4 regions of the Mesorhizobium sp. M2E.F.Ca.ET.209.01.1.1 genome follow, and region 2 is predicted to be linked to each of the others. Evidence: predicted binding sites of a transcription regulator. Region 2 holds the regulator's gene; each other region holds the start of a gene.
What was found. The regulator LexA, encoded in region 2, represses DNA repair genes until DNA is damaged. The targets are predictions, from matches to a motif close to TGTTCNNNNTGTGTTCNG.
Positions count from the first base shown of each region.

Region 1: EN852_RS22430 (YifB family Mg chelatase-like AAA ATPase) is a predicted target of LexA. The motif match lies at 4,853-4,870, and genes of this name have one in related genera.
Region 3: parE (DNA topoisomerase IV subunit B) is a predicted target of LexA. The motif match lies at 4,029-4,046, and genes of this name have one in related genera.
Region 4: EN852_RS33995 (sel1 repeat family protein) is a predicted target of LexA. The motif match lies at 3,066-3,083, and genes of this name have one in related genera.

Region 1 is NZ_SADP02000013.1:5,236-13,207, forward strand. Features, by position in the region: gene EN852_RS22410 (malate synthase G) at 1-1,127, shown strand, start outside; gene EN852_RS22415 (GNAT family N-acetyltransferase) at 1,200-1,721, opposite strand; gene EN852_RS22420 (DUF308 domain-containing protein) at 1,883-2,473, shown strand; gene EN852_RS22425 (TetR/AcrR family transcriptional regulator) at 2,605-3,192, shown strand; gene EN852_RS22430 (YifB family Mg chelatase-like AAA ATPase) at 3,242-4,771, opposite strand; gene EN852_RS22435 (glycosyltransferase family 4 protein) at 5,115-6,107, opposite strand; gene gshB (glutathione synthase) at 6,244-7,197, opposite strand; gene EN852_RS22445 (GtrA family protein) at 7,277-7,651, opposite strand; gene EN852_RS22450 (glycosyltransferase) at 7,663-7,972, opposite strand, start outside.
Region 2 is NZ_SADP02000034.1:11,375-19,346, reverse strand. Features, by position in the region: gene gltA (citrate synthase) at 1-701, opposite strand, end outside; gene gltX (glutamate--tRNA ligase) at 883-2,307, opposite strand; gene EN852_RS33260 (ComEC/Rec2 family competence protein) at 2,412-4,850, shown strand; gene lexA (transcriptional repressor LexA) at 4,875-5,609, opposite strand; gene kynU (kynureninase) at 6,063-7,310, shown strand; gene EN852_RS33245 (alpha/beta hydrolase) at 7,370-7,972, shown strand, end outside.
Region 3 is NZ_SADP02000003.1:447,696-455,667, forward strand. Features, by position in the region: partial or broken gene EN852_RS08355 (FUSC family protein) at 1-1,865, opposite strand, end outside; gene parE (DNA topoisomerase IV subunit B) at 1,909-3,963, opposite strand; gene cpaB (Flp pilus assembly protein CpaB) at 4,218-5,138, shown strand; gene EN852_RS08370 (type II and III secretion system protein family protein) at 5,169-6,605, shown strand; gene EN852_RS08375 (hypothetical protein) at 6,610-6,885, shown strand; gene EN852_RS08380 (response regulator/pilus assembly protein) at 6,899-7,972, shown strand, end outside.
Region 4 is NZ_SADP02000038.1:1,150-9,121, forward strand. Features, by position in the region: gene EN852_RS33980 (AMP nucleosidase) at 207-1,667, opposite strand; gene EN852_RS33985 (hypothetical protein) at 1,837-2,040, opposite strand; gene EN852_RS43275 (hypothetical protein) at 2,107-2,241, opposite strand; gene EN852_RS33990 (DUF2147 domain-containing protein) at 2,438-2,779, opposite strand; gene EN852_RS33995 (sel1 repeat family protein) at 3,219-3,485, shown strand; gene EN852_RS34000 (ABC transporter substrate-binding protein) at 3,852-4,973, shown strand; gene EN852_RS34005 (acetyl/propionyl/methylcrotonyl-CoA carboxylase subunit alpha) at 5,125-7,089, opposite strand; gene EN852_RS34015 (O-acetyl-ADP-ribose deacetylase) at 7,409-7,936, opposite strand; gene EN852_RS34020 (carboxyl transferase domain-containing protein) at 7,939-7,972, opposite strand, start outside.

The sequences.
Region 1 (7,972 bases), on a different contig from region 2:
CGGCGATCACCGACCGCGACGGCAACGAGGTGCCGGAAGGCATCATGGATGCGGCCATCACGGCGCTGATCGCGCTTCATGATGTCGGCGAGAACGGCCGCCGCGCCAATTCCCGCGCCGGCTCGATGTATGTGGTGAAGCCGAAGATGCACGGGCCGGAAGAGGTCGCCTTCGCGGTTGAAATCTTCGACCGCGTCGAAGCCCTGCTCGGCATGGCCAGGAACACCATCAAGATGGGCATCATGGACGAGGAGCGGCGCACCACTGTCAACCTCAAGGAAGCGATCCGCGCCGCGAAGGAACGCGTGGTGTTCATCAACACCGGCTTCCTCGACCGCACCGGCGACGAGATCCACACCTCGATGGAAGCCGGCCCGATGATCCGCAAGGGCGACATGAAGCAGGCCGCCTGGATTTCCGCCTACGAGGCCTGGAATGTCGATACGGGGCTCGAATGCGGGCTCGCCGGCCACGCCCAGATCGGCAAGGGCATGTGGGCGATGCCCGATTTGATGGCGGCGATGCTGGTTGAGAAGATCGCGCATCCCAAGGCCGGCGCCAACACCGCCTGGGTGCCCTCGCCGACGGCGGCGACGCTGCACGCCACGCACTATCACAAGGTCGACGTGCACGCAGTCCAAGCGGCGCTCAAGAGCCGGCCGAAGGCGAAGCTCAACGACATCCTGTCGGTGCCGGTCGCCGTGCGGCCGAACTGGACGCCGGACGAGATCCAGCGCGAGCTCGACAACAATGCGCAGGGCATCCTGGGCTATGTCGTGCGCTGGATCGACCAGGGTGTCGGCTGCTCGAAAGTGCCCGATATCAACGATGTCGGCCTGATGGAGGACCGCGCCACGCTGCGCATCTCCTCGCAGCACATTGCCAACTGGTTGCGCCACAAGGTCTGCTCGGAAATCCAGGTCCGGGATTCGCTGCAGCGCATGGCGGCGATCGTCGACCGCCAGAATGTCGGCGATCCGCTCTACCGCCCGATGGCGCCGGACTTCGACAAGTCCATCGCCTTCCAGGCTGCCTGCGACCTGGTGTTCAAGGGAACGAGCCAGCCCAACGGTTATACCGAGCCGGTGCTGCACGCGCGACGGCTGGAGCTGAAGGCGAAGGGCTGAACTTGTGCGGGGGCCATCGCCCTCGCTGCCTTCCGTCGAAGCCGGATGCGATCGCCGGCTTGAGCGCGCTCTTTATCGCACCCCGGACAAGGCGGAGCGCGACAGGAACACATCCGTGTGCCTGACATGCGCCGGGGTGTCGCGAAACGGCGCGCAGGGCCTGAAGCCGAATGCCTCGTACACGGTGATCGCGCTTTCCATATAGAAGGTGGTGTGGATCAGCACCGTGCGGGCCGGGCCTTTGTCGATCTCGGCCAGGACCGCGCCCATCAGCGCGCGGCCTATGCCTTGCCCCCGGAAAGCAGCGTCGACGAAGAACCTGTGAAGTTCCACCATGCCCTCGCCGAATGGATCGAAGGCGAGGCAGCCCGCCGGCAGGCCTCCGGATCTGGCGATGAACGCCACCGCATCCGGCGCGCCGAACTGCGCGGCCAATTGCGGGCCGCTTGTTTCGGGATGGAACAGAGCCCTGACATCCGCGGCCAAGACGCCATGCGGCGCCGAAGCTTCGACATCCCACTGCGCGAGCTTGCGGCAGAGCCCCGCCAGTGTCTCGAAATCTTCGGCGCTGCGCGCCGGCAGAACTGAAATCATCCCTCGCCCCCACGCGGACCGGCCCCACCATACCACGCAGCTTTCCGGGTGCGAATGCGTCGTCAAGCGTTCAACGCGATGGGGATGCCTCGCAAAACGCTTGACAGATATCGGTCTACCTACTAGTAGGTAGATTAAGACATCAAAGAAAGGTATCCGTCATGTCTGCACAAACAAGCGTTGAAAGCCCCGCCCGGTCCTCGAACGCCTGGCTCAAAAACTATTACTATCTGCGCTTTGCCGTATCGGCGGCCTGGGTCCTGGCGGCCTTCACCGTCGCGAAGGCAGTTCCGACGCTCGCCGCCGTCATGCTGGTCGCCTATCCCCTGTGGGACGCGCTTGCGAATTATGTCGACGCGCAGCGCAGCGGCGGGCTCGGCCGCAACAGGTCGCAACTGCTCAACTTCGTGGTCAGCATCGTCACCGCGATCGCGGTTGCCGTCGCGCTTGGCCACAGCATGAACGCGGTGCTCGCGGTCTATGGTGTCTGGGCCGTTTTCTCCGGCGCGTTTCAACTCCTGACGGCGTTTCGTCGCTGGAAGACCAACGGCGCCCAGTGGGCGATGATCCTGAGCGGCGCCCAGTCGGCGCTGGCCGGTTTATTCTTCGTCAAGATGGCGGGCGGCGCGGAGGCCATCGGCATCGCCAATGTCGCGCCCTACGCCGCTTTCGGCGCCTTCTATTTCCTGGTGTCCGCCATCTGGCTTTCGGTGAGCGATATGCTTCGCAAGTCGCCGCAGGCCGCGCGTTGAGATTTCTTCAGCCGGAGGTTAGAGCAATTCCAGGAAAAGTGTTTACGGTTTTGCGTCCGGAATTGCGTCAAAACAAAGGGATAGAGTGGTTCGCCGTTTCCGTGAAACGGTGAAACGCTCTAGGCATGCTTATGGACAGGCCTTCGAACACCGCCGATGACATCCTGGCCGCCGCGCGACGCTTCATCGTCGCCGGCGGCTATAACGGCTTCAGCTACGCCGATATCGCCGAGGTGGTCGGTATCCGCAAGGCGAGCATCCATCATCATTTCCCGAGCAAGGTCGATCTCGTGCAGACTCTGGTGAAGCGGTACCTCGAGGATGCCGTGGCGGGCATGACGGAGCTCGAGCGCAATGTGCCTGAACCGCCGGAGCTGCTCAGAACCTATGCCGGCTTCTGGGCCCAGTGCATCGAGGACGCGAGCAGGCCGTTTTGCGTGTGCGCGTTGCTGGCGAGCGAGCTTCCGGTCCTGCCGCCGGAAGTTGCCGTGGAGGTTCGGGCCTATTTCCAGTTTCTGTCGGGCTGGCTGACAGGCGTGATCGAGCGCGGCGCCGGGCAAGGCACATTGACGATCGCCGCCACGCCGCGCGTGGAAGCCGAGGCCTTCATGGCGACCGTGCACGGGGCGATGCTTTCCGCCCGGGCCTATGGCGACGTCCTGACCTTCGGCATGATCCTGGCGCCAACCCTGCAGAAGTTTATCCCGGCAACCGATTGACGTGAAATCGGTCAGGGCGGATCCAGCGTGGCTGCGAACGCCTTCCGGCTCACGCCGCCTGCGCCATCCGCTCCGCGCTCATGCGATAGGAAATCGCTTCGGCGAGATGGATGCGGCCCACCGTCTCGCTGACGTCGAGGTCGGCCAGCGTGCGCGCCACCTTGAGCACGCGGTGATAGGCGCGGGCCGAGAAGCCGAGCTTCTCGCTGGCGTCCTTGAGCAGCGCCAGGCCGGCCGTATCGGGCCTGGCGATCTCCTCGATGATCGAAGGCGGGCAGTGCGCGTTGGTGGTGGCGCCCGCGCCCAGTTTTTCGAGCCGTTCCCGCTGCATGGCCCGCGCCCGGGCCACGCGCTGCGCCACCGAAGCGCTCGTCTCGGCCTTGTCCGGGCGGATCAGGTCGCTCGCCGAGACTGCCGGCACCCCGATCCGAAGGTCGATGCGGTCGAGCAGCGGGCCGGAGATCCGCGCCTGGTATTCCGTGCGGCAGCGGTCGCCGCGCAGGCAGCGATAGCCGGGCTCGCCCGACATGCCGCAGCGGCACGGATTCATCGCCGCCACCAGCTGGATGCGCGCCGGATAGGTGACGCGGTGGTTGGCGCGCGCGATCATGCAGTCGCCCGTCTCCAGCGGCTGGCGCAGCGCGTCCAGCGTCTGCGGCGCGAATTCCGGCAGCTCATCGAGGAACAGCACGCCGTGATGGGCGAGCGAGGCTTCGCCCGGGCGGGCGCGCAGCCCGCCGCCGACCATGGCCGCCATCGAGGCCGAGTGATGCGGGGCGCGGAACGGCCGCCGGTCGGTCAGCTTGCCCTCGCCGAGCTCGCCGGCGACGGACGCGATCATCGAGACTTCGAGCAGTTCCTTTGGCGCCAGCGGCGGCAGGATCGAGGGCAGCCTTTGCGCCAGCATCGACTTGCCTGAGCCGGGCGGCCCGACCATGAGGAGATTGTGGCCGCCGGCCGCCGCGACCTCCACCGCCCGCTTGGCGCTTTCCTGGCCCTTGATGTCGGAGAGGTCCGGCAGATCGCGCGCGGCGAGCTGGATGCCGGCCTCGGGCCGCGACAGAACCTGCGTGCCGCGAAAATGGTTGGCGACGGCGATCAGGCTGCGCGGCGCAAGAATGTCGAAATCCTTGCCTGCCCAGGCCGCCTCCGGCCCGCAGGCGAAGGGGCAGATCAGGCCCTTGCCTTCGGCATTGGCGCCGATCGCGGCCGGCAACGCGCCGGCCACGCCCGCGATCGTGCCGTCGAGCGACAATTCGCCCAACACCACATAGCCGGTGAGCATGTCGCCCGGGATGGCGCCCAGCGCCGCCATCAGGCCGAGCGCAATCGGCAGGTCGTAATGGCTGCCTTCCTTGGGCAGGTCCGCCGGCGCGAGGTTTACCGTCACCTTCTTCGACGGCATCGACAGGCCGGATGCATGCAGAGCCGCCTGCACGCGCTCGCGGCTCTCGGCCACCGCCTTGTCCGGCAGGCCGACGATCTGCATGCCGACCTTGCCCGGCCCGACCATCACCTGGACATCGACCGGCAAGGCCTCGATGCCCTGGAAAGCGACCGTGCGAACCCGCGCCACCATGTTTCCTGCCCCCGGCAGCAACCCCTGCGATTGTCCAAGAATGGACTCTCGTTGAAACAATCACAATTCTTCGGTCGAATCAAGAACATTACGAGAACACGCAAACGCTGTGGTTGCAGGCGGATTGTGCCCCCGGGTGCAAAAGCGGAACATCGTTAAGGCAAAAGGAAAACGGCTGTCGCCGCGTGCTCTCGACCCGTCGAAAAGGCGAGCAGCCCCTCCGGCATCCGGGGCTGTTGCCGTCTAAAGCATGTCTCCCGAAAGTGAGAACCGGTTTCGGGAGACATGCGTAAAATCAAAGACCTAAAGCGCATGGAGCGAATCCGAAGGATCGCGACGCGCTTTAAGCGCTGATAAAGGCATCGACCGTGCCTGAAAGCGATCGATCGATTGCGATATGGGGTGGAAGCCACTCCATGACAGGATATCGGAAAGGCCAAGGCATGGCGATCCGGCGCGAAGACCCGCTTTCCAGAAAAATCTCATTTACAAGGTCTATGAACCGCCGGCGGTCTCGTTCAATCCGTTTCAAAGTTTGCGAACGAATATAGGCCCTGGGGATCCGGCGCTCCTTCAGCGCTAAGACAGCCTCCGCGATGGATCGGGGATCGGGTGGAACCGTAAGCGAATAATCGCCATCCAGATAATGGTCTCGGCCACCATGGTTCGGGGTCGTGACAACAGGTAGCCCCGCGAGAAGATATTCTGTGCTGGCGAACATTGGTCCCTCCATTTCAGAGAGACAAATTCCCACGGCTGCACGATTTAGATGCATGTTCACATGAGCCGGCGCCAGTCGGACAGGCTTGCCGGTGCTGTCAAACTCATTGATGAACACGTGACCCGGCGCGAGCTCCCTGTGCCGATTTATTCGCGCCCTTTCCGACTCCATCGTGGATGACTCCGATGAATCGCGATAAAAGATAAATGCGCAACGCTCGATGCCAAGGGACAAGTCGTGGCGTTTCCACGAAGCGAGTTGCGCATTGTATATTGCATCGAATTCTACAGGGACGTCCTCGAGGGGCCTGAATATGTATTCGGAGGTTGCTGAAGTCTTGTTGTGCAGGACGGCGGCCTCACCGGACTGATTCAAGAGATCGGCCTCACCTTGTGTGTTGGATAGGAAGATCAGCGAGTGACGGGGGTTCCTAAGCCTATGCAGAACGGCATAGGTCCGGATCATTTTGACGCTGGAATTGTTTTCGATGGACCAGGTTGGCGAGATGAGAAACCAGGCACGGTGGCTGCGTCGAAGGCGAGGCATGTGGCTTGCCAATCCGAGGGGCGTGCCGGACATTCCCGAATAGGATATGAACGGATCGTCCGACAGCAAACTTGCCTGAAGGGCAGGTTGCGACTTCGCGGAAGGGAGCCCTTTCCGGAGATACCGGCGATGACGCGACATTGCGCTGACAATCTCGAATACGGTAGCAGGGCGATACCCGTGCCGGAGAGTCAACATGCGGCAATCACGCGGCCGACGTCAGCCGCTTCCCCTCCACACAATCCCAGAACAGGCTGGCGATATCCGCGCCGCCGAAGCGCTGCACTTCGCGCACGCCGGTCGGCGAGGTGACGTTGATCTCGGTCATGTAGTCGCCGATCACGTCGATGCCGACCAGGATGAAGCCGCGTTCCCTGAGCGCCGGCCCGATGCGGGCGCAGATCTCGCGCTCGCGCTCCGTCAGCTCGGTCTTCTCGGCGCGGCCGCCGACATGCATGTTGGAGCGCGAATCGTGCTCGGCCGGCACGCGGTTGATGGCGCCCACCGGTTCGCCGTCGATCAGGATGATGCGCTTGTCGCCCTTGCGCACGTCCTTGAGGTAGCGCTGCACGATATAGGGCTCGCGGAACAGCTGGCCGAACATCTCGAGCAGCGAGGCAAGATTGCGGTCGACCTCGTGCAGGTGGAAGATGCCGGCGCCGCCATTGCCGTAGAGCGGCTTGACGATGATGTCGCCGAATTCCTTGCGGAAAGCGGCGACTTCCTGGGGGTCCTTGGTGATCAGCGTTTCCGGCATCAGGTCCGGGAATTCGGTGACGAAGATCTTTTCCGGGCTGTTGCGCACCCAGGCCGGGTCGTTGACCACCAGCGTCTTCGGATGGATGCGCTCCAATATGTGCGTGGTCGTGATGTAGTTCATGTCGAAGGGCGGATCCTGCCTGAGCAGCACCACGTCCATCTCGGAGAGGTCGGTGCGCACCTTCTCGCCCAGCGAGTAGTGGTTGCCCTTCTCGTCGCGCACCTGCATCTCCTCGACGCGCGCGAACACCTTGCCGTCCCGCATCGACAGCCGGTCGGGCGTGTAGTGGAAAAGCTTGTGGCCGCGCCGCTGCGCCTCCAGCGACAGCGCGAAGCTGGTGTCGCCGGCGATCGACACGGTGGAGACATGGTCCATCTGGACGGCGATCTTGAGCGGCATCTCGGGTCTCCGGCAAACTCAGTCGCCGATATAAGGAAATCGGCGGCGTCTGCCAATCGTGCTTGGTTGGTGCAGACGCTCAGCGGTCGAAGACCAGCCTGGAATAGCCTAGGAAGGACAGCGTCATGGCGACGATCGAGGCGATGGCGAGCGCGGCCAGCGGCGGCAAGGCCGGCAACGCGAGCAGGATGGCGCAGTAGACCAGGTAATTGACGATGCTGGTGGCGATGCCGACGCCGCCATAGCGGGCGCCTTCCTCAGCGATGCCCCGGCTCGACGGCGCGAAGGTCAGGTGGCGGTTGATCTGCCAGGTGACGCAGAGCGCGAAGCCGATCGACAGCACGCGCGCCGAAAGCGCGCCAAGCGGCGTGCCGGCAAGCAGCAGCCACAGCGCCGCCGCGTCGGCGGCGAAGCCGATGCCGCCGGCAAGAGTGAAGCGGATGAGGCGGCCCACTATGCCGCCCACTAGGCTGCCCGCGAAGCCTTGCCAGCTTCGCCCTTGGGCAATGCCCGCGCCGGCGTCCCGCGTTCCGCACGGCCGGAGGAGATCGACAGATAGAAGATGCGCTTCTGCTCAGCCCTGCCGCGCGACACCGAATCGAGGATCAGCCCGGTCATCATGGAGAGCATGGCCAGAAGCAGCATGCCGATCGACAGCACCCAGGTCGGCATGCGCGGCACCAGTCCCGTCTCGGCGAATTCGATGAGCACCGGGATCATCAGGCCGATGCTCGCCGCCAGGAAGAACAGCGCGAACGTGCCGAAGAAGCGCAGC
Region 2 (7,972 bases):
TCCATGGCACGTGCCAGAACAGGGTTGATCTTGTACTCCTCGCAGGGCACGGCGAAGCACATGTGCAGGAAGTTGGCCGCGAAGTTCAGCTCGTTCTTCGGATAAATGAACGGCTGGCCGATGTGGTATTTGTAGGCCATCGCGGCGATCGTCGGCATCTTGGCGATCAGGCGCATCGAGGCGACCATGCGCTGATACGGGTCCGAGATGTCGGTCGAGTCGTGATAGAAGGCCGACAGCGCTCCAACCACGCCGCACATGACGGCCATCGGATGCGCGTCGCGGCGGAAACCGGTGAAGAAGCGCGACATCTGCTCATGCACCATGGTGTGGCGGGTCACGCGGTAGTCGAAATCCTCCTTCTGCGCCTTGGTCGGGAGTTCCCCGTAGAGCAGGAGGTAGCAGACCTCGAGGAAGTCGCCATGTTCGGCAAGCTGGTCGATCGGATAGCCGCGATGCAAGAGGATGCCGGCATCGCCGTCGATGAAGGTGATCGCCGACTCGCAGCTTGCGGTGGAGGTGAAGCCGGGGTCGTAGGTGAAGGCGCCGGTCGTGCTGTAAAGCGCGCCGATATCGATCACGTCAGGTCCGGTCGAGCCGCTTCGCACCTTGAATTCGTGCGTCTTGCCGGCGAGTTCGAGCCTGGCGGTCGACCCTTGCGCCTTGCTGCCCGGTTCCAGTTTTGTCGCAGCTTCGCTCATTCTCAAACTCCTTTTGTATCCTCATGCCGGCAAGGCAATTCCTGCAAACGGCACGTCGAAGTCACCGGAATGCGCGAACTCGCCACCGCATTTTAGGAGGTGCGTGCCAGATTGGGCCAAGGCCTAATGTTGCACTGCGAAACACACCTTTCAATGCCAATCTTTTTGGGCCAGCTCGCTCCTAATCGATTTGATCTCCAATGCGCGCCAGGCTTTCCTGGCGGCCCAGCACGGCAAGCACGTCGAACACGCCGGGCGAGGTGCTGCGGCCGGTCAGCGCGGCCCGCAGCGGTTGGGCCACGGCGCCGAGCTTGTGCCCGCCGGCCTGCGCGAACTCGCGGATCGAAGCCTCCGCCGAGGCCGCGCTCCACTCGCCTTGAACGGAAGACAACGCGCCATGCGCGCCGCGCAGAATCGCGCGCGCATCAGCGTTGAGCAAGCCCGCCGCCTTCTCGTCCAGGGGCAGTGGCCGCTCGGCGAACAGGAAAGCCGCGCCGTCGACCAGCTCGACCAGGGTCTTGGCGCGCTCTTTGAGGCCGGGCATGGCGGCAAGCAACTGCGCCTTGCGCTTGTCATCGAGCTTTGCGGCGAGCGCCGGACCGCCTTCGAGGTAGGGCAAGGTGGCGACGAAGATGTCGAACAGCGCCTGGTCGTCCATCTTGCGCATATGGACGCCGTTCAGCGCCTCGAGCTTGGCGAAGTCGAAGCGGGCAGCGCCCTTGTTGACGTCGCCGATGTCGAACCAGGCGACCATGTCCTTGATCGACATCACCTCATCGTCGCCATGGCTCCAGCCGAGCCTGGCCAGATAGTTGAGCAGCGCCTCCGGCAAATAGCCCATGGCGCGGTAGGCCTCGACGCCGAGCGCGCCGTGCCGCTTCGACAGCTTGGCGCCGTCGGCGCCGTGGATCAGCGGGATGTGCGACATCGACGGCACGTCCCAGCCCATGGCGTTGTAGATCACCGTCTGGCGCGCGGCATTCGTCAGGTGATCGTCACCGCGGATGATGTGCGTGACGCCCATGTCGTGATCGTCGACGACGACGGCATGCATGTAGGTCGGGACGCCGTCGGAACGCAGGATGATGAAGTCGTCGAGATCCTTGTTCGGGAAGCGAACCTCGCCCTGAACGCGGTCGTTGACGATCGTCACGCCCTCGGTCGGCGCCTTGATGCGGATCGCGCCCTTGACGCCTGCCGGCGCCTCGGACGGATCGCGGTCGCGCCACTGGCCGTTGTAACGCGGCGGCAGGCCCTTGGCGCGGGCCGCCTCGCGCATTGCCTCGAGCTCGGCCGGCGTCTCATAGGCGTAGTAGGCCTTGCCCAAGCGCACGAGCTCCTCGGCCACCTCGCGATGGCGCGGGGCGCGCTCGAACTGCGATACGGCCTCGCCATCCCAGGAAAGGCCAAGCCAGGTCAGTCCGTCGAGAATGGCGGCAGTCGCAGCCTGCGTGGAACGCTCGCGATCGGTGTCCTCGATGCGCAGCAGCATCGTGCCGCCGGTGTGCCTGGCATAGAGCCAGTTGAACAGCGCCGTGCGCGCCCCGCCAATATGCAGGTAGCCTGTAGGCGAGGGGGCAAAACGGGTGACGACCTTGTCGGACATGGAACTCTCGAAGAAGCACCTGAAAAAATGCATGTTTCGCGCAGACTTCCACGCGATCGGCGTTCATGTACCATAGGCGGTCTGGGGCGCAAGGGGCAGACCCGATGGCTGGACGTGGCCGGGGCGTGAGGGAGGGCGGGGAAACGACAGCTGGCGTCAGCGAGCGCCTGATGTTTGCTCATGCCGCGCCTGCCGAAGAACCGCCGGTTTCGCTTCCGGAACTCCATCCGCCCGCCGAGCTACCGCCGCCCGGTGGCGGTGCGCTGCAGCCAGCCTCGCCAACAGCCATCGTCGGCAGGATCCGAAAACAGCTTGGCACCGTTTCGCTTCCTGCGCTGCGCCGAAGCGTTGCCGTCGCTGCCGCCACGGAACTCGACCGCGGCGTCGGCTTCCTGCTGGTGCCGGTGTTTCTGGCCGCCGGCGTCATCTATTACTTCTCGCTGAGCACCGAGCCCGATCTCTATAGGCCGCTTGCGGCGGTGGCCCTGATGGCTCTTTGCGCGGCGGTGTCGCGCTCCTGGCAGAAAACGCATCTTGTCTTCATGGCATCGCTTTTCTGCGCGCTCGGGTTTCTCGCGGCCAAGGTGGAGACCTGGCGGATGGCGACCCCGATGCTGGGTTCCGAAATCCAGACACGGCTGACCGGCCGCCTGGTCACCGCCGAAGCGATGGCCAATGGCCGTGTGCGGCTGACCATCGACGTCATGTCCGCCGAGCATCCGACGCTGCGCTACGCGCCGGACCGCGTTCGGCTGTCGGCGCGCAGGATCCCGCCCGGCATGACGGCCGGGTCGATGCTCACCGGCTATGTCAAGCTGCTGCCGCCGACCGGCCCAGTTCGGCCGGACAGCTACGACTATTCCTTCGATAGCTATTTTGCCGGAATAGGTGGCAGCGGTTTTTTCCTGGGCGACCCGAAGCTGATTGCACCGACTCCGTCTGCGCCAACGGGGGTGCTGTTGGGCGCAAGCATTGCATCGGCCATAGAAAACGCGCGCGAAGGGATCGCCGACCACATCCGGAGCAGCATCGGCGGGTCCGAAGGCGAGATCGCGGCGGCGCTGATCGTCGGCGTGCGCGCCGGCATTCCGGAAGCGATCAACGAGTCGATGCGACGCACCGGCATCTACCACATTATCTCGATCTCCGGTCTGCACATGGCGCTGGTGGCCGGCACGATCATGTTCCTGCTGCGCGGCGCTTTCGCGCTGTTTCCGGATTTCTCGTCGCGCCGCCCGGTGAAGAAATACGCCGCTGCGATCGCGCTTGCCTCGATTGCCGCTTACCTCGTCATCTCCGGCATCGTGGTGGCGGCCGAACGGAGCTTCATCATGCTCGCCGTGATGCTGATCGCGGTGCTCTTTGACCGCGCGGCGCTGACGATGCGCAACCTGGCGATCTCGGCGATTGCCGTCATCCTTGTGTCGCCACATGAAGTGGTCGGCCCGAGCTTCCAGATGTCCTTCGCCGCCACCGCTGCCTTGGTCGGGGCCTATGCCGGCTTTGCCGACTATCGCGCCGGCAAAGCGACCGCGCCGCTGGCAAAGCATTCGTTCCTCGGATACCTGTCGCGAAAACTGGCGGTTGGCGTGGGTGGCGCCGCTGTAACCTCGCTCATTGCGGGCAGCGCGACATTGCTGTTTGCGATCTGGCATTTCCAACGCGTGTCGCCGCTCAGCCTGCTGGCCAACCTCGCGGTGATGCCGATCGTTTCGCTGATCGTCATGCCGTTCGCCGTGTTGAGCGCGCTCGCCATGCCGTTCGGCTTCGACGGTCCCTTCCTCTATGTGATGGGCAAGGGACTGACAGCGATGATTGCCATTTCGGCATGGATTTCCGAGCGCTCGCCGGTCGATGCCGTGGGATTGATCTCGATCCAGTCGGTGCTGCTGGCGACAATCGCGCTGGTCATCGCGACCATGGCCACCACCTGGCTAAGGCTCGCCGCTGTTCCCTTCGCCCTCGCCGCGCTGCTGGCGATCCCGCATGTGCGCACGCCGGATGTGCTGATCTCGGAGGATGCGCATCTGGTGGCGATGCCGATCGGCGGCGGCGAACTTGCCGTCAACCGCGAACGCTCCAACGAGTTCACCACCGACAATTGGAAGCGGGCGCTGAAAGCCGAGGAAATCGTGCCGCCGGAGACGTTTGCCAAAGACGCTCTCGACATCGCCGATCCTGTCGACCTGCCACCAGGATCGCCCTTCTATTGCACCGGTGACCTCTGCATCGGCCGGCACCCTTCCGGCGCGATCGTCGCGCTTGCCGAAAACCGCGACAGCGCCCGGCCTGCCTGCGGCTTTGCCGACCTCATCGTCATCAACGATGCGACGGCCTACAATCCCTGCTGGGATCCGCGTGTGCTTGTCGTCACCAAGCGCCAGCTGGCGCGTGACGGCAGCGCCGCCGTCTTCTTCGATCCACAATCGGCAACGGCCCGCCCAGCCATCCAATATGCCGTCGAAAAGCCATATCGGCCCTGGCACGAGCAGCGCAAATACTCGCGCGAGGCGAGGGGGCTGCCGCCTTATGAAAAGCCCTGAGAGGGCCAAGCCCTCGCAGCCGGATCAGTAGCGCCTGATCAGCCCGACGAGCTTGCCCTGCACCTTGACCCGATCCGGTCCGAAGATCCGGGTCTCGTAGGCCGGGTTGGCAGCCTCCAGCGCGATCGAGGCGCCCTTGCGGCGGAAGCGCTTGAGCGTCGCTTCCTCATCGTCGACCAGCGCCACAACGATCTCACCCGGGCTCGCCGTGCTGGCGTTACGGATGATGACGGTGTCGCCGTCGAAGATCCCGGCCTCGATCATCGAGTCGCCCTTGACCTCCAGCGCATAATGCTCGCCGCCCATGATCATGTCCGGCGGCACCGAGATCGAATGCGTCTGGTGCTGGATGGCGTCGATCGGAACACCGGCGGCGATTCGGCCCATCACCGGAATGGACACGGCCGAAACGGCGTCGTCGTCATTGCTCGGCGTCGGCGTACGCGAAGGCGCTGCCGGCTTGACCTGGCGGCTTAGATTGCCCTGGCCGCCCTGGATGACGCTTGGCGAAAATTTCCTTGCGGCATTCAGGCCGGGCGCGATCGAGTCGGGCAGCCGCAAGACCTCCAACGCGCGCGCCCGGTTTGGCAGCCGGCGAATGAAGCCGCGTTCTTCCAGCGCCGTGATCAGCCGGTGGATGCCGGACTTCGAGGCCAGGTCCAGCGCTTCCTTCATCTCGTCGAAGGATGGAGGAATCCCGCTCTCCTTCAGGCGTTCATGGATGAACATCAGGAGTTCATGTTGTTTGCGCGTCAGCATTGGCGGCCCCCATGGGTTCCGAAACCAGAATCAGAAAAACAAACCCAGAACAAACACTATCTGTTCCAGTTGTGTTCCGCAACCGTTTAAAGTTTAATGAATTTCTTAAGGCTGCCGAAAGAATGTTGCATCCGACGGTGCCCGGCCGCCGGCGGCTGGGCTGTGTCATTGATTCCGCTCGATTTTGCAATTCTCCTTAAGCTGAAATTGAGAGGCGACACCGTCGCTGAGGCACCGAGGGTTTCGCGTCGGCTCATTCATGCATGCACCGTACCGTGAACGAAACGAACCCAAAATGCCAACCTTGGCGACGATTCCGGCCCTCAGCCTTTGCCGTCTATGGACCAGCTAACACAGGACAGAAGGTTCTTGCCGTGCCGCTGACGGTGATGAGACAACTCCTCGGTCGCCTGAGGATGTAGCGGCACGGTTCGAAGCGGAGGCGGTAGCACAATGAGGGGAATTCCCGATCTTGCCGAGGTCGAGGCAATGGATGCCGCGGACCCGCTGCGCGCCCTGCGCGATCGCTTCGTTCTGCCGGAAGGGGTGATTTACCTCGACGGCAATTCGCTCGGCGCTGCTTCAATCAACGTCTTCAGCGAGATCGAGAAGTCAGCGAAGCAGGAATGGGCGCGGGATCTCATCCGCGCATGGAACACCGCCGGCTGGTTCGACATGCCTGTCCAGCTGGGCGACCGGCTCGGGCGTCTGATCGGCGCCGCGCCTGGCCAGACGGTGGTGTGCGACACAACCTCGATCAACATCTACAAGGTCCTGCATGCGGCGCTCGCGATGCGGCCCGAGCGCCCGGTGATCGTTGCCGAGGGCGACAGCTTCCCGACCGACCTCTATATGGCGGAAGGGGTGGCCTCGACGCGGCCCGGCACGGTGCTGCGGCTCGAAGGCGTCGATGCCCCGACGATCGAGGACCTGATCGACGACGATGTTGCCGTCATCCTGGTCAACCACGTCAACTACAAGTCCGGCCGGCTGCGCGACATGGCCGCCCTGACCCGCAAGGCCCATGACGCCGGTGCGCTGATCGTCTGGGACCTCTGCCACACGGCCGGCGCCCTGCCGGTCGATCTCGACGGCTCGAATGCCGATTTCGCGATCGGCTGCACCTACAAATATCTCAATGGCGGGCCGGGCGCGCCGGCCTTCATCTATGCCGCGACCCGCCACCATGGCGACATTAGCCAGCCGCTGAGCGGCTGGTGGGGGCATGCCAGGCCGTTCGCGTTCGAACAGGGTTATGCCGCCGGCTCAGGCATCCGGCGGTTCCTGTGCGGAACGCAGCCGGTGCTGTCGATGCGGGCGCTGAAAGGCGCGCTGGATCTTTGGGACGAAGTCGACCTGACGGCCGTGCGCGAGAAGAGCGTCGCGCTGACGGATCTGTTCATCCGCCTTGTCGAAGCTAGATGCGGCGCGTTGGGTCTCGAGCTGGAAGGCCCGCGCGACGGCGCCGAACGCGGCAGCCAGGTGTCGTTCGCCCATCCGCATGGCTACCAGGTGATGCGCGCCTTGATCGAGCGCGGCGTGATCGGCGATTTCCGAGCGCCGTCGACAGTCCGTTTCGGCTTCACGCCGCTCTATGTCGGCTACCGGGACGTCTGGGACGCCGTCGAGGTGCTGGAAGACATCCTGCGCACCGGCGCCTGGCAAGAGGCCCGCTATGCGGTCAAGGAGGCCGTCACGTGACTTCGAATGGCATGCCGAACAAAGACAACTCGAAATCGATCTGATCGCGGGAGGGGACGGTGCTGGGACACCGCATTGTCGACTGGGATGACGCCTACGCCAACGGCGCGAACATCGCCGGCGGCGACCGCTGGCCGGCTGCCTGGGACGGCCCGGCTCACGCATTTCGCGAAAAGTTGTTGGCGCAGAGCAGGGCGCGGCTCGACATCGTCTATGGCGAGGCGCCGCGCAACCGGTTCGATCTCTTCCTCCCGTCCGCCGTGCCGAGGGGGCTCGTGGTGTTCATCCACGGCGGCTACTGGATGGAGTCGCACAAGAACTCCTGGTCGCATCTGGCCGCCGGCGCTGTCGGTCGCGGCTTTGCCGTCGCCATGCCTTCCTATACGCTGTGCCCGCAGACCAGGATCAGCGGCATCGTCAATGAAATCGCGGCCGCGATCGGCAAGGCGGCGGCCATGGTCGACGGTCCGCTGATACTGAGCGGGCACTCGGCCGGCGGACATCTCGCCAGCCGCATGGTGACCGAGGGCTCGCCGCTGGGGCCCGGCGTGGCGCGGCGCATCCGTCAGGTCGTTTCGATTTCAGGCCTGCACGACCTCCGGCCGCTGATGTTCACCGCCCTGAACGAGACCCTGAATATCGACGAGCGGGAAGCGTTGAGC
Region 3 (7,972 bases), on a different contig from region 2:
TTCGACTGTCTCGTGCGGTACGGTGGAGTTCAGTTGCGCATGGCGAAGCCGCAGCACCTCCAGCCCGACGGTGACGGCGGCGATGCTGCCGCCAAGAATGGGGTCGCCCCTGCGGCCCGTTCGCTGCACCTGCGGCATCAACTGATTGATCCGGTCATAGGCGAGGCTTTCGAAAGCCGAACGCCGAGGTATCCGCTCATGCAGGCAAAGCCGCGCCAGATCCTCGCGCATCGCCTGCGAGATACGCTCCACGGTGACCCACGGATCGGCGGGCAGAACGACGATGAAGACGCCGATGGCGATCAGGATGCCGACCAGGATCGAGGCCGAGCCCGCGAAGAACGGCCCGGGATCATAGATCATCTGCTGATGCGGGCTGAGGAAGGCGAGGAAGTTGATGGCGAAAGCGGTGGCGATGCCGACATGACGTGGATTGGCCATGCCGAGCGCCGCAGGCACCAGGATCGGCACCACGAAGAGCGTGAACCAGCCGAAGCCGGGCAGCGCCGGCAGCGCGACCTGGCCCACCAGAAAGGCAAAGGGCAGCGCGATCAAGGTGCCGGTGAAGAAACCCCAAGCCGACTGCACGGGATCGGGACGCGCCGCGAACAGGCTGGAGACGACCGCGACGAGGATGACGGTGCCGGCCGCTTCCGACCATTTGGTCGTCAGCCAGAAGACCGCGACGAGCAGCGTCGCGAGCCCGGCGCGCACGGCGTTGCGCCATGCGGCCTGATAGTCGCGGTGGACGACGAGCGCCGGCTGGCTTCGCTCATTCGATTTCCGGGAGATAGGCGAGAAAGCGCATCGAGGCCGTCCAACACCTGCTTCAGCGCTTCGGCAAAATCGCCGGCAATGGTGAGGCGGGTGATGGTGCCCACCTTGTCCTCGGCGCCATCGATTGTACCGGCATCGTTGGGTAGCGCCGGCACCTCTCTGGCCTTGCTGGCGATCGCATCGAGCCGCGCCACCCAGGGGCCCGTGTCGTCGAGCGCGCCGGGTGTCGCCGCCAGCTCGCCGACAAAGGCTTTCAAGTCGCGTCGCATGGGGATGAGCGCCGCATTCTTCGGCGCGCGGTGGCTGTGCAGTGTGCGGGCCGCCGACAGCGCCCACAGAAGCTGACCGATGGTGCGCCTCACCGGGTGGGCGCGGGGCGCGAAACTCGGCGCTTCCAGCCGCGCATAGGTGCGCATTTCAGCGAGCGTCTGGGCGTCGGTGATCAGCTTGCGCTGGAGCGCGGCAAGGCTTGCCGGATCGCCGCCGGAAAAGGCCCCGGACGCATATTCCGCGAGGTCGAGGATGCTGCGCTTCAGCCTGGAAATGATGGCGTCGGCCGCGAGCTTGGGCAGGATCAGCCGGCTGGTGACGCCGGCGCAGACGATGCCAAGCACGATCTCGGCGCAGCGCGCGATTGCCAGGTCGACGACCACATGCGGCTGTCCAAGCGCCGGCAGGCTGATGATCATCGCCGTGTAGCCGGCAAGCGCCGCGCCATAGGCCTCCGGGTTGCGCAGCAGCGAGGATACGAGCGTGCATATGCCGATCCAGAGTGCCAGGAGAGTGACCAGCAGCCAAGGATTGCTACCGGACAGTGACGTGATGCCCACAGCGGCCAGGCCGCCGGCCAGCGTGCCGAGCAGCCGGTAGAAGCCCTTCGCCAGCACCATTCCGGCCACCGGCTGGGCGACGATGAACACCGTCATCATCGCCCATTGCGGATGGTCGAGCCTCAGCGCGTAGGCGGCAAGAAGCGCGATCAGTCCCGCCGAAACCGTGCGCAGTGCGAAAATCCAATCCGAACGGGTCGGCTGTGTCAGGCCGCTCAGCGATGCTTCGGCAAGCTCTTTGAGCCGCGTCCAGGTCACATGCCCGTCTCCATATCCGAGCCTGTTATGGACCGGACGGCGTTCAGATATCCAGCACGTCCGTCTCGGCGAATTCGGCGCGCTCCTGGATGAAGCGGAAGCGGGCTTCGGGCTTGGTGCCCATGAGCGCGTCGACGGCATCCTTGGTGGCCTGCTCGGCGTCGATCACGTCGACCCGCAGAAGCGTGCGCTTCTTCGGATCCATCGTGGTCTCCTTGAGCTGCGAGGCCATCATCTCGCCCAGGCCCTTGAAGCGGCCGATCTCGACCTTGCCGCGACCGGTGAATTCGGTGCGCAGCAATTCGTCCTTATGCGCGTCGTCGCGGGCGTAGCCGACCTTGCCGCCCTGCCGGATCGAGTAGAGCGGCGGCACGGCCATGTAGAGATGGCCGCCGCGGATCAGGTTCGGCATCTCCTGATAGAAGAAGGTGATCAACAGCGAAGCGATATGCGCGCCGTCGACGTCGGCGTCGGTCATGATGATCACGCGGTCGTAGCGCAGGTCCTCGTCGCGGTACTTCGAGCGCGTGCCGCAGCCGAGCGCCTGGATGAGGTCGGAGATCTGCTGGTTGGCGGCTAGCTTGTCGTTGCCGGCGCTGGCGACGTTGAGGATCTTGCCGCGCAGCGGCAGCACCGCCTGGCTGGCGCGGTCCCGCGCCTGCTTGGCCGAGCCGCCGGCCGAGTCACCCTCGACGATGAAGATCTCGGCGCCGGCGGCCGCGTTCTGCGTGCAGTCGGCGAGCTTGCCCGGAAGGCGCAGCTTGCGCACGGCGGTCTTGCGCGAGACTTCCTTTTCCTGGCGGCGGCGCACGCGCTCGTCGGCGCGCGCGATGACCCATTCGAGAAGCTTCGAGGCTTCCTGCGGATTGTCGGCGAGCCAATGGTCGAACGGGTCGCGGATGGCGTTTTCAACGATGCGCATCGCCTCGATGGTCGCCAGCCTGTCCTTGGTCTGGCCGACGAATTCCGGCTCGCGGATGAACACCGACAGCATGCCGGCGGCCGAGATCATCACGTCCTCGGTGGTGATGATCGAGGCGCGCTTGTTGCCGATCAGGTCGGCATAGGCGCGCAGTCCGCGCGCCAGCACGTTACGGAAACCGGCCTCATGCGTGCCGCCTTCGGGGGTCGGGATGGTGTTGCAGTAGGAGTTGAGGAATCCGTCGCCGCCGAACCAGGTCACCGCCCATTCCAGCGAACCGTGGCCACCCTGCTTGTCGCTCTTGCCGGCAAAAACCTCGCGCGTGACCTGGAACTCGTCGCCCAGCGTCGCCTTGAGATAGTCCTTCAGGCCGCCGGGGAAATGGAACTCGGCCTTGGCCGGCGTCTGATCCTTGTCCTTGATCAGCGACGGATCGCAGGTCCAGCGGATCTCGACGCCGCCGAACAGATAGGCCTTCGAGCGCGCCATGCGATAAAGCCGCGCCGGCTCGAAGGCGGCGCCCTTGCCGAAGATCTGCTCGTCGGGGTGGAAACGGGTCCTCGTGCCGCGGCGGTTATGGACCTCGCCCAGATGCTCGAGGCCGCTGACCGGGACGCCGCGGGAAAAACGCTGGCGGTAGAGCTGGCGGCCGCGCGCGACCTCGACTTCGAGGTGGTCGGACAGCGCGTTGACGACCGAAACGCCGACGCCGTGCAGGCCGCCGGAGGTCTCATAGACCTTGGAGTCGAACTTGCCGCCCGAATGCAGCGTCGTCATGATGACTTCGAGCGCCGGCTTCTTGAATTTCGGATGCGGATCGACCGGGATGCCGCGGCCATTGTCGGTGACGGTCAGGAAGCCGTCGGCGGAAAGCTCGACGTCGATGAAGGTGGCGTGGCCGGCCACGGCTTCGTCCATCGAATTGTCGATGACCTCGGCGAACAGGTGATGCATCGCCTTGTCGTCGGTGCCGCCGATATACATGCCAGGACGGCGCCGCACCGGCTCGAGCCCTTCCAGCACCTCGATATCGGCGGCGCTGTAGCTCTCGCTGCCGTCGCGGGCGGCGGTCGAGCGCTTCGCGGCCTGCACCAGCGGATCGGCGGGGCGCGAGGGCGCGCGCACCGGCTGTGCCTGCTTTTCCATCTTGCCGAAGAGGTCGTTGCTGTCGTCCATGCGAGGTCTAGCGTCCGGTAATGCGAATCACGTCTCGATACTGCCACGCTTTTTGCGGGCGAACGAGTTCCTGTTCCGTTCAGGGATAAAACTGTCTCTTATTCCAAAACCATTCGATAACCAAGCCGGCCGAAATAGGGCGGCCCGCGCGGCCCGCTGTTCCTTATTCTTTAACATTAACGCCTAGCGTGAGGCCCAACCAACAAAAGACCACGGGCGTCAGGGGTTTCGTTGTGAGGGGCAGGGTCATAACCATGATCGGTATCGCAGCCGTCTTCGGCGCGATCTCGATCTTTGCGGCGGACTTCTGGGTCAAGAGCCAGGCAAAGGCTCAGCCCGAGGTCAAGGTCGTCACGGTCGAAGCTCCGCAGCAGCCCAAGGTCGAGTTCAAGACCATCGTGGTGGCTCAGGCGCCGCTCCGTTACGGCATGGAGCTCGGACGGCCGCAACTAGCCGAGATTCCGTGGCCGCAGGATTCGCTGCCGCAAGGCGCTTTCCCGACGATCGACAAGCTGCTTGCCGACGGCAGCCGGGTCGTGCTGTCGCCGATCGAGGTCAACGAACCGGTGCTGCTCGCCAAGCTGTCGGGACCGAACGGTCGCGCCACGCTTTCCAACATGCTGTCGCCCGGGATGCGGGCCGTCACCATCCGCACGGACGAGATCGCCGGTGTCGGCGGCTTCATCACGCCGGGAGACCGGGTCGACGTCGTCCTGACGCGCGACGCGGGAGACATCCAGGAAGTATCCAAGAATGCTCAAGGGGCGGCCGGCTCGACGGTGACGTCCGAGGTCGTCGTTGCCGACGCCAAGGTGCTTTCGGTCGGCCAGGGCGCCGACGAGCGCAAGACCGAGCCGCAGGTCGCCAATTCCGTCACCATCGAAGTCACCAACGAAGGCGCGCAGAAGGTGGCGCTGGCCCGCACCGTCGGCACGCTGTCGTTATCGCTGCGGTCCGCCGCCGACGCCAGCGCCAGCAAAAGCGGGCTTACGACGATCTCTTCCTTCGGCGGCTCGGCTGCCGCAAGCGCTGAGGCAAGTGCGGCCTCGCTCGTCAATGCGGTGACGAAAGAATCCGACGAGCCGAAATTCAAGACGGTGATCGTGACGCGTGGCGAGAAGGTCGAAGAATACAAGGTTCCTTCACGGGAAGCGCCGCAGGAACTGCAGCAATAGCCGGTGGGGACCGGCGGGGACGGGGACAACATGTTCGGGTTCAATGCATTTCGGACGGCCGGCGGATGGCGCCTTCCTGGCGCGATCGCGCTGGCGGTGTCGCTGGCTATGCTCGGCTTCGCCGCGCCGGCAAGGGCGGACAATGACGTCGTCTATGTCTCGGCGAACAAGAACGCCTCGATCAAGGTCGCCAAGGGCAAGCCGAAGACGATCATGACGAGCGCCGCCTTCTACCAGATCGTCATCGGCGATCCCGAGATCGCCAACGTCAACCCGCTAACCGACAAGTCCTTCTATGTGCTGGGCAACAATCTCGGCACCACCGGTATCGCCCTGTTCGACCAGAACAAGCAGCTTGTCGGCACCATCGACATCGAGGTGACGCTGGACACCGATCAACTGGCCAGCACCATCCGCGCCAGCGTGCCCGACGCCAAGATCAAGGTCGGTTCGGCAAACGGCCGCGTCGTATTGTCGGGCGAGGCCGACGATGCGGTCGCCGCCGACAAGGCCAGCAAGATCGCCTCGCGCTTTTCCGGCAATGAGGAAGTCATCAACTCGGTCAACATCTCGTCCTCGCAGCAGGTGCAGCTCAATGTCCGCTTCGTCGAGATCAACCGCCAGGCCGGCCAGGATCTCGGCGCCAAATACGGCGCCAATTTCGCCTTCGGCATGGGCGGCCGCGACGTCGTCATCGATCCGGGCACGGTGCCATCCGCTGGCACCGGCGAGATCATTGGTCGGCTGCTCTCCAACGGAGTCTCGATTGACATCGCCATCAAGGCGCTGGAAGAACGCGGCCTGGCGCGGCGGCTTGCCGAGCCGAACCTGATCGCGCGTTCGGGCCAGACCGCGAGCTTCCTTGCCGGCGGCGAGTTCCCGATCCCGGTTTCGGAAGACAATGGCAAGATCAGCGTCACCTACAAGAAGTACGGCGTCGGCCTGGATTTCACGCCGACGGTGCTGAAGGACGGACTGGTGAGCCTCGACATCGCTCCGGAAGTGTCCTCGATCGACCCGTCCGCCTCGATCCAGGTCAGCAGCGGCATTTCCATTCCGGCCTTCATCGTGCGCCGCGCCAGGACATCGGTCGACCTCAAGAACGGCCAGAGCTTCATGATCGCCGGCCTTCTGCAGTCGCAGAACGACATCACGACATCGCGAGTGCCGGGGATCGGCAAGCTGCCGGTGCTCGGCCCGCTGTTTTCCTCGAAATCCTATCAGCGGCGCGAGACCGATCTGGTCATCATCGTGACGCCTTACCTGGTCAAGCCGGTCGATCCGTCGAAGAAGATGGTCGAGCCGACCGACGGTACCCGGCCGGCAAGCGCCGCCGACTATTTCCTCAACAACACCGAGGAGGTGGACGCCTCGGCGCCGAAGCGTCCGCTGGCGTTCGCCGACGGCGCCGCCGCCCGCTCCGTATCGGCCACGTCCGGCCACTTCCTCGACCTGCCGAAGGATTAAGGCCATGCGCAGCCTCTCTTGCATCGCTCTGCTCCTGGCCGGCGCTGTCGTCGCCGGCTGCACCAGCGACGACTTTGTGCGCACCGAAGGGGTGACGCCGGGCGTAGGCAACGCGCAGGCATCCAACACCGCCATGCAGATGGTCGACCCTTGGAAGTACGGCGTCCAGAACACAAGGCTTCTCGTGCCGGCTCAACGTCCGGGCTCCGAGACTGTCGCCGTCGGCGCGAAGGCCGGCGCCGCGTCCGCGCCGACAACATCATCAACGACATCGAATTGATCGGCCGACGACGATGGCATCTGCTACCAAGACCAAGAAGATCCTGCTCGTTTCCACCGACAGGGCGTTCGTGCAGGACACGCGGACGGCGTTTGCGACCTCCGAGGTCATCGAGCTCCTGACGGTGGAAAAGAGCATCAACGAGCTGCGCGGCGAAGCCCTCGAGACCGATTTCGGCACCGTCATCGTCGATATGGACGCCGCCAAGCTCGAGGAGATCGAGTCGCTGCAGCGCGTCATGCGCCGGCTGGAAGGCAGCGTCCCCGTGGTCGTCGTCACCCAGGAATTCAACGCGGCGGCGGTGCGCATCCTCGTGCAGCTCAAGGTCGCCGATTTCCTGGTCAAGCCGATCACCACGGCAGACCTGGTGCGTTCCGTCATCCGGGCGCTGCAGGGACCGGGGCGGGAAGAGAACACCGAATCGCACATCTATACCTTCATGCCGGCCGCCGGCGGCGTCGGCACCACCACGCTCGCCCTGCAGACGGCCTTCCAGTTGCATCATTCGGTGACGCGCGGCGCCTCGACATGCGTGGTCGACCTCAACTTCCAGCAGGGCGCCTGCGCCGAATATCTCGACCTCGAACCGCGCTTCGACATCACGGAAATCGAGAACCAGCCGGAGCGCCTCGACCGGCAACTGCTCGATGTGATGCTGTCCAAGCATGCCAGCGGGCTATGCGTGCTCGCGGCGCCGACGCGCCCCTCGGACATGCGCTCGTTCAAGACCGATGTGGTGGTTCGCATGCTCGACCTCGTGGCGGCTTATTTCGACAATGTCGTCATCGATATGCCGCGCACCTGGTTCCCGTGGACCGAGACCGTGCTCTTGGGTTCCAACAAGCTCTACATCGTCGCCGAGATGACGGTGCCTTGCCTGCGCCATACGCAGCGTCTCATCCAGGCCGTCTACGAGACCGCCGGCAAGGAAGTGAAGCCCAACGTCATCGTCAACCGCTTCGAGCAGAAGATGTTCGACAGCGGCATCAAGCAGGCCGATGTCCAGGACATACTCGGCGAGCATTTCGTCGGCGGCATCTCCAACAACTACCGGCTGGTGCGCGAGGCCGTCGACCGCGGCGTGCCG
Region 4 (7,972 bases), on a different contig from region 2:
GCACCGCCCGTTGTCATCTGCTCCGACCGCCCAGCTATTTCGCCGTGAAGCGGCGAAATAGCTGTCCCTTTGTTCCGACGCAATTTCGGGCGGAAAACCGCCGCGCACTTTTCCAGAAATTGCTCCACGCTATCCGTCCGGATTGCTTATCGGCCAAATTGCGGCTCGCGCAAGACGACCGATTGCCTCGCCGGTTTCGGCGGCGCTTACTGGAATGCCGTTTCCGAGAAACTTCTGAGCTTGCGCGAATGCAGCCGCTCCATCGGCATTTCGGCAAGCTTCTCCATCGCCTTGATACCGATGGTGAGATGCTGCGCCACCTGCCGCTTGTAGAACTCGGTCGCCATGCCGGGGAGCTTCAGTTCGCCATGGAGCGGCTTGTCGGAGACGCATAGCAGCGTGCCGTAAGGCACGCGGAAGCGGAAGCCGTTGGCGGCGATGGTGGCCGATTCCATGTCGAGCGCGATGGCGCGCGACTGCGACAGGCGCTGCACCGGTCCGCGCTGGTCGCGCAGTTCCCAGTTGCGGTTGTCGATGGTAGCGACGGTGCCGGTGCGCATGATGCGCTTGAGGTCGTAGCCGGAAAGGCCGGTGACTTCGGCGACCGCCTCCTGCAGCGCCACCTGGATCTCGGCCAGCGGCGGGATCGGCACCCAGACCGGCAAATCGTCGTCCAGCACATGGTCCTCGCGCACATAGGCATGCGCCAGAACATAATCACCAAGCGCCTGCGTGTTGCGCAGGCCCGCGCAATGGCCGAGCATGACCCAGGCATGCGGGCGAAGCACCGCGATATGGTCGGTGATCGTCTTGGCGTTTGAGGGGCCGACGCCGATATTGACCATGGTGATGCCGCCATGGCCTGGCTTCTTCAAGTGATAGGCAGGCATTTGCGGCAGGCGCTGCGGCGGCATGCCTTCGCTCGGCGCTCCGGCTCCCGCCTTGGTCACGACATTGCCCGGTTCGACGAACTCACCGTAGCCGCCACCACCATTCTCCATCAATTCGCGGGCCCGCGCCACGAACTCGTCGATATAGAACTGGTAGTTGGTGAACAGCACGAAATTCTGGAAGTGCTGCGGGCTGGTCGCCGTGTAATGCGTCATGCGGTGCAGCGAATAGTCGATGCGCTGCGCGGTGAACGGCGCCAGTGGCCGCGGCTCGCCGAACGCCACCTCGAACGTGCCGTTGGCGATCTGGTCGTCGGTGCCGTCGAGGTCCGGCACGTCGAACAGGTCGCGGATCGGCCGCTTGATGCGCTCGGCGGCGGCGCCGTCGACATAGGTGCCTTCCAGGAAGGCGAAATGCAGTGGAATGGGCGTCGTCGATTCCGACACCGACACCGTCACGCCGTGGTTGCGCATGATGAGGCGAAGCTGCTCGATGAGGTAGTTCTCGAACAGTTGCGGCTGGGTGATGGTGGTGGCGAAATGCCCGGGCGTCGGCATATGGCCATAGGCCTGGCGCGAGTCGACCTGGCTGAACGAGGTCGTGGTGACGCCGATCTGCGGATAGAAGGCCCGGTAGCGCTTGCTCTCGTCACCACCCGCGGCAAGGGCTGCGAAGGCATCGCGCAGGAATTTGGTGTTGCGGTCGTAGAGCGCCTGCAGCGCCGCGACGGCCTTTTTGGCGTCGTGGAAGTCCTGCGCGCCGAAGGGCTCCGGCATGACGACCGATTCGATGGCTTGGGGGTAGATTCGCTTTTCCATGTCTCAATATAGAGATTTGGAACAGCGGTTGGGAGGGGAAAGCGGGGCCGCGGGAGCCGACAGCGTCGATTTTCTTCGGATGTGTTTAAGGCGCGCTGGCTACGAGCCGGTCGCGCCATCCGACACTCTATAGAGCTTGCCCGCGCTGCAGGCTGACCAGCAGCACAAAGCCGACGCTCCTGTTCTTGTTCGCCGGCGCTTCGATCCGGTGGCCGGTGTCGGCGCGCATCATCGGCACCGCCAGCACTGGGGCGGCGAGCAGCATGAGGATGAGCGTCGCCCGCGGCAGCAGCCGGAGAATCTTCGTTGTGGTGGCGGCGATGCGGTTCATTTTCGTGGTGTCCCGATTTTCAATGTGGTCGATCTTCAACTTTGTCGCTTCAGCGCGTCACTTGGTTCACGGAGCCGAGAATGAAACCACGGGCCGTTCCCACAAGCGGGCCGAGTGGCTGCCCTCGGCCACCAGGATGGCGAAGAACATGCCGAACAGGCTCATCAGCAGGCAGACGATGGTGAAGCGACGGGCAAGCATTTCTCTCTCCTTCAATGCGGGAGAGAATGCCAAAAAGCCTCTGAACCGGTTCTGAGACCTGCATTCATCTGCGGTTCAAATTGATTGACGAGGTCTCGAGCCACCGCGGTGACAAGGCCGTTCGGCGGAGCGCCTGCCGCTGCAAAAGAAAACGGGGCCGCTCGGGCCCCGTCTCGGATGACACCAAAAGGTCAGTTTACAGCTTGTGCCAGGTCTGGCTCTTGCAGATCAGGCCGCCGAGCACACAGCCGCTCATCTTCAGCGAAGTGCCCGAGAGCGTCGCCTTGCCGGAATAGGTCTTGTCGTTCGCCGGATCGGTGATGCTGCCGGCATATTTGTTGTCGCCAGTCGCCTTCAGCGAACCGATCGTCTTGCCCGCATATTTGCCGGTTGTGAGTGTAATGGAGAAGGAGCCGCTGCCGCCGATCGCCGCGGTGTCGCCGGCTTGCGTCTTCCAGTTGCCTTCGATCGGGTCCGCCAGCGCAGCGCCGGCCATGATCATAGTGGCCGCGAGGGCCAGGCTCGTCTTTCGAAACATCTTGTCCTCCTCCCAATGGGCATGCGGCGGGCTCCGGTCCGCCTTCCAGTCCCTTACGCAAAGGTAAAGCTAATCCAGCTCCCGCCAAAACGAAAGCGGTGCCGCCACGGAAGGTTGCTAGGTTTTTCGCTTCGCGGATGGCCGAAAATAAACGGGACCCGAAAAACGCTTCGGTTCCCGTGGTTAGCGAAGTCTTGATTCCGCTCTCGCCAATTTTCATCGAATTTGACGCAAAATGGCTGAAACGCTGGATTCCCATGCTTAACGAATTTCAGCGTTTACCTCTTGTTTTAGCTTTGTTTTCTTCAAATTAAGCAAGCCATTTAACGACGGATTCAAGGCCAGGCTTCATCCTCGAAAGCATCGAAAGAGCGGCCCGCCCCGAGGGAAATCAAGGGACAGAAGGAGGCAGCTCTCGGGAGCCAGACAGGGGATTGAAATGGCACGTTTTGAAATGCTTGAAGACGGCTTCGGCGCCATGGGGGCAACTGCCCAGGCCGACATTCTTTTCGAACTGGGCATGATGTATGCGACCGGCCGCGATTGCGAGACCGACGTCGTTGCCGCCCACAAATGGTTCAACATCGCCGCGATCAAGGGTTCGGTCCGCGCCGCCGAGCTGCGCTCGGAACTGTCGGCCACCATGTCGAAGGTGGAGATCGCCATGGCGCTGCGCGAAGCCCGCGAATGGATGACGATGCACTGATCCTGCGGACTTAGGTCCGAAGGATTAAGAGACAAGGCCGCGAAAGACGGCCCGGCCCACAAGACCAAGAACGCGGCAGGCCAATAAAGGCAAAGCCGTGCGACTAAACAGGGAAGCGAGCGGGTTTCAGGCGCGGGGGCGTCCGGGGAGCTCGACTGCAAAAGCCGCGACCGACCGAAACAAGGTCGGCGCGGCTTTTTGCATTACGCTTGGTAATCACGCGCTTGGCCCAAGAAATCCTCGGCGGAATGAACCAAAACCGGCCTTGCTGTCCTCTCGACAGTTTCGGGGAAGAGTGAAATTGTCCCGGCTCTGTGAAAGAAGCGCGGCCATGCCGCCGCGCACTAGTGGAGGAGTTCTATCGTCATGAAAAAATTGGGTATTTTGAGCGCGGCTGCATTTGGTCTGATGATGAGCGCCCCGGTTGCCTTCGCCGACGACATCACCATTTCGGTGGTCGGCCCGATGACCGGCCAGCTCGCCACCATCGGTGACCAGTTCAAGCAGGGCGCGCAGGCCGCCGCCGACGCCATCAACGCCGCCGGCGGCGTCAACGGCTCGCAGATCAAGCTCGACATCGAGGACGACCAGTGCGATCCGAAGCAGGCGGTTTCGGTCGCCAACCGCATCGTCGCCAACGGCGTCAAGTTCGTCGACGGCCATGCATGCTCGGGCTCGAGCATTCCGGCCTCGGCCGTCTATGCCGAGGCCGGCACGCTGATGATGAGCCCGGCCTCGTCCAACCCGGTGCTGACCGATGCCGCGGCGAAGTCCGGCTGGCCGACCATCATGCGCCTTTACACGCGCGACGACGCGCAGGGCGCCTTCATCGGCCCGTGGATCGCCAAGAAGTACGCTGGCAAGAACGTCGTCGTCCTCCACGACAAGAGCGCCTATGGCCAGGGCGTTGCCGACGCCGTCAAGGCGACGATGAATGCCGGCGGCCTCAAGGAGGTCGACTATGAAGGCATCAATGCCGGCGAGAAGGACTATTCGGCCCTCGTCACCAAGCTGAAGGAACTCAAGGCCGACGTCGTCTATTTCGGCGGCTACCACCCCGAGGCGGGTCTCATCCTGCGCCAGGCGGCCGAGCAGAACGTCAAGTTCCAGCTGATCATGCCGGACTCGATCGCCTCGCCGGAATTCTGGCAGGTCGCCGGTCCGGCCGGTGAAGGCACCATGTTCGTCTTCCCGTCGGACCCGCAGGCCAAGCCCGAAGCCAAGGACGCGGTCGCCAAGATCAAGGCCGGCGGCTTCACCCCGGAAGGCTTCACGCTGTTCTCCTATGCCGTGATCCAAGCCGTCGCCGAAGGCGTCAAGCGCGCCGGCACCGACGATCCGGCCAAGGTCGCCGAGGCGCTGAAGGATGGCAAGCCGATCAGCACCGTCGTCGGCGATGTCATCTTCGACGAGAAGGGCGACCTCAAGAACGCCAGCTACGACATCAACCAGTGGCACGACGGCAAATACGCGCCGATCCAGCAGTAAGTCGGTATTGTTTGTGCGAAGGTGGCCGGGCTCGTCCCGGCCATTTTCGTTTTGAGCAATTCCAGGAAAAGTGTGAGCGGTTTTCCGTCAGGAATTGCGTCAAAACAAAGAGATAGAGCGGTTCGCCGTTTCCGTGAAACGGTGAAACGCTCTAGCCCTGGCCGTCCTCCGCGAACCGCACCAGCACGGTGCCGTCGCTGACCTGCGCTCCCTCGGCCGCGATTTCGGCGATCACCCCATCATGCGGGGCGGCGATCAAGTGCTCCATCTTCATCGCCTCGAGGATCAGAAGCGGCTGGCCCTTGATCACCGCATCGCCGGCCGCGGCCCGCACCAGCTTGACCAGCCCCGGCATCGGCGCGCGCAGGCTGCCCGAGGCAGCTCCCGCCTCGTCAGCCTTGGCGAGCGGGTCGGGAACCGTGAAGGTGTAGCCGACGGCGCCCTCGAAGACGGTGACGTGGCCGGGCCAGCGGGCCGTGTGCGGCATGGTCCTCAGATCATGCGTGTTCACCGCATCATGCGGCGCCTCCAGCGCCACCTGGAAACGCCCGTCCGGCCGTGCCGAAACCCTGGCCAGAATGTTCTCCTCGCCATGGCGCAGGCGGATGCGGCGCGCAAGCGTGTGGAAATGCGCGTAGCCTGAAAGCGTCGACCACGGATCGGCGGCCGCACCTGGCGCGCCGGCGTCGGTCGCGGCCAGCGCCGCGGCGGCGATCGTCTCGTCGCTCGGCGCGGGGATCGCGGTGAGCGCTTCCTGATGCCTGCCGATCAACCCGGTATCGACATCGCCCGCCGCGAAATCGGCGTCGGCCGCGAGCGCCGCCAGGAAGGCGGTGTTGACGGTTGAGCCCGCCACTTCCGTCCGCGCCAGCGTCTCGCGCAACGCGCCTAGCGCGGCGGTCCTGTCCTTGCCGTGCACCACCAGCTTGGCGATCATCGGATCATAGAAGGGCGAGATCGCATCGCCGGCGCGCACGCCGGTCTCGATGCGCATTGTGGCGCCTCCCGGCGGCGCGTCTGGGAATTTCAGATGATGCAGCGTGCCTGTCGCCGGCAGGAAGCCTTTCGCGGCGTCCTCGGCATAGAGGCGCGCCTCGAAAGCGTGGCCGGAAAGCGCGATCTCGCCTTGCGTCTTCGGCAGTTTTTCGCCGGACGCGACGCGCAACTGCCATTCGACAAGGTCTACGCCGGTGACCATTTCGGTGACCGGGTGCTCGACCTGCAGCCGCGTGTTCATCTCCATGAACCAGAAGCGGTCGGCTTTCAGTCCTTCCGAAGCATCGACGATGAACTCGATGGTGCCGGCGCCCGAATAGTTGATCGCCTTGGCGGCCTTCACGGCGGCCTCCGTCATCGCCTTGCGCAGCGCGGGCGTCATGCCCGGGGCAGGGGCTTCCTCGATCACCTTCTGGTGGCGGCGCTGCGCCGAGCAGTCGCGTTCGAAAAGATGCACGGCATTGCCGAAATTGTCGCCGAAGACCTGCACTTCGACATGGCGCGGCTTGTCGACATATTTTTCCACCAGCACGCGGTCGTCTCCGAACGCCGCTTTTGCTTCGCGGCGCGCGCCTGACAGCGCTTCGGAGAAATCGTCGGGGTGGTCGACGCGCCGCATGCCCTTGCCGCCGCCGCCGGCGCGCGCCTTGATCAGAACAGGGTAGCCGATTTCGCGCGCCTTGGAAGCGAGCAGCACAATCTCCTGCGCCTCGCCGTGATAGCCGGGTACGACAGGCACGCCGGCCGTCTCCATCAGCCGCTTGGCGGCATCCTTCAGTCCCATGGCGCGGATCGAGGCGGCGCTCGGACCGATGAAGACGAGGCCTGCCGCCGTCACCTGGTCGACGAAGCCCGGATTCTCCGACAGGAAGCCGTAGCAGGGATGGATCGCCTCTGCGCCGGTGGCGAGCGCCGCGGCAACGATCTTGTCGCCGCGCAGATAGCTTTCACCGACAGGCGAGGGGCCGATATGCACAGCCTCGTCGGCCATCTCGACATGCAAGGCGCGGGCGTCAGCGTCGGAATAGACGGCCACGGTGCGCACGCCGAGCTTCCGGGCGGTGCGGATGACCCGACAGGCGATCTCGCCGCGATTGGCGATCAGGATCTTGCCGAACATGGAACCTCCGCAGCCAGAGTATGCTTTGAGCGAGGTCGGCGTTCCTTCGCGCCCCCCCTCTGTCCTGCCGGACATCTCCCCCACTTGGGGGGAGATTGGCAGCTTTGGCGCTGTCGTCCTTTTTTCAACGATGGCGATTGGCGAAAGCCGGCGCGACGTCTGATCTCCCCCCTTGTGGGGGAGATGTCCGGCAGGACAGAGGGGGGCGCTGTCCCGCCGGCCCTCCGGACAGGCTTTCGCTCAACATTATGGACCACTCCCTTACCAAGGGAGTGCTCTACGGAGATCGTCGCTTGAGCAGTCTTTTTGGTCATCAAGGTCAGCTCTCCCCAATGGCGGCAACGACCCGTCGGTATAGCTCCGCCATGGCCTCATCGAAGCAGCAGAAAGTAACCATCTCCGGCACAGTATTTTGCCGCAGGAAGTCGTTCACAGCGCCGATGGCAATGCCGGTCGCAGAGTCCTTCGGATAGCCGTAGATACCGGTCGAGATCGCCGGAAACGCCACCGTCCGGCAATCATGGCCGAGTGCGACTTCGAGCGAGCGCCGATAGCACGAGGCGAGCAGCTCGGCCTCGCCCTGGCCGCCGCCTTGCCAGACCGGACCGACCGTGTGGATGACATAGCGCGCCGGCAGGCGGTAGCCCCTGGTCAGCTTGGCGTCGCCGGTCTTGCAGCCATGAAGCATGCGGCATTCGGCGACGAGCTCGGGTCCCGCCGCGCGATGGATGGCGCCATCGACGCCGCCGCCGCCGAGCAGCGACGAATTGGCGGCATTGACGATGGCGTCGACCGCAAGCCTGGTGATGTCGCCGGTGTGGATGCGGATCCGGTCGCTGATGCTCATCGTCACATCCTGAACACGCCGAACTTCGTTTCCTCG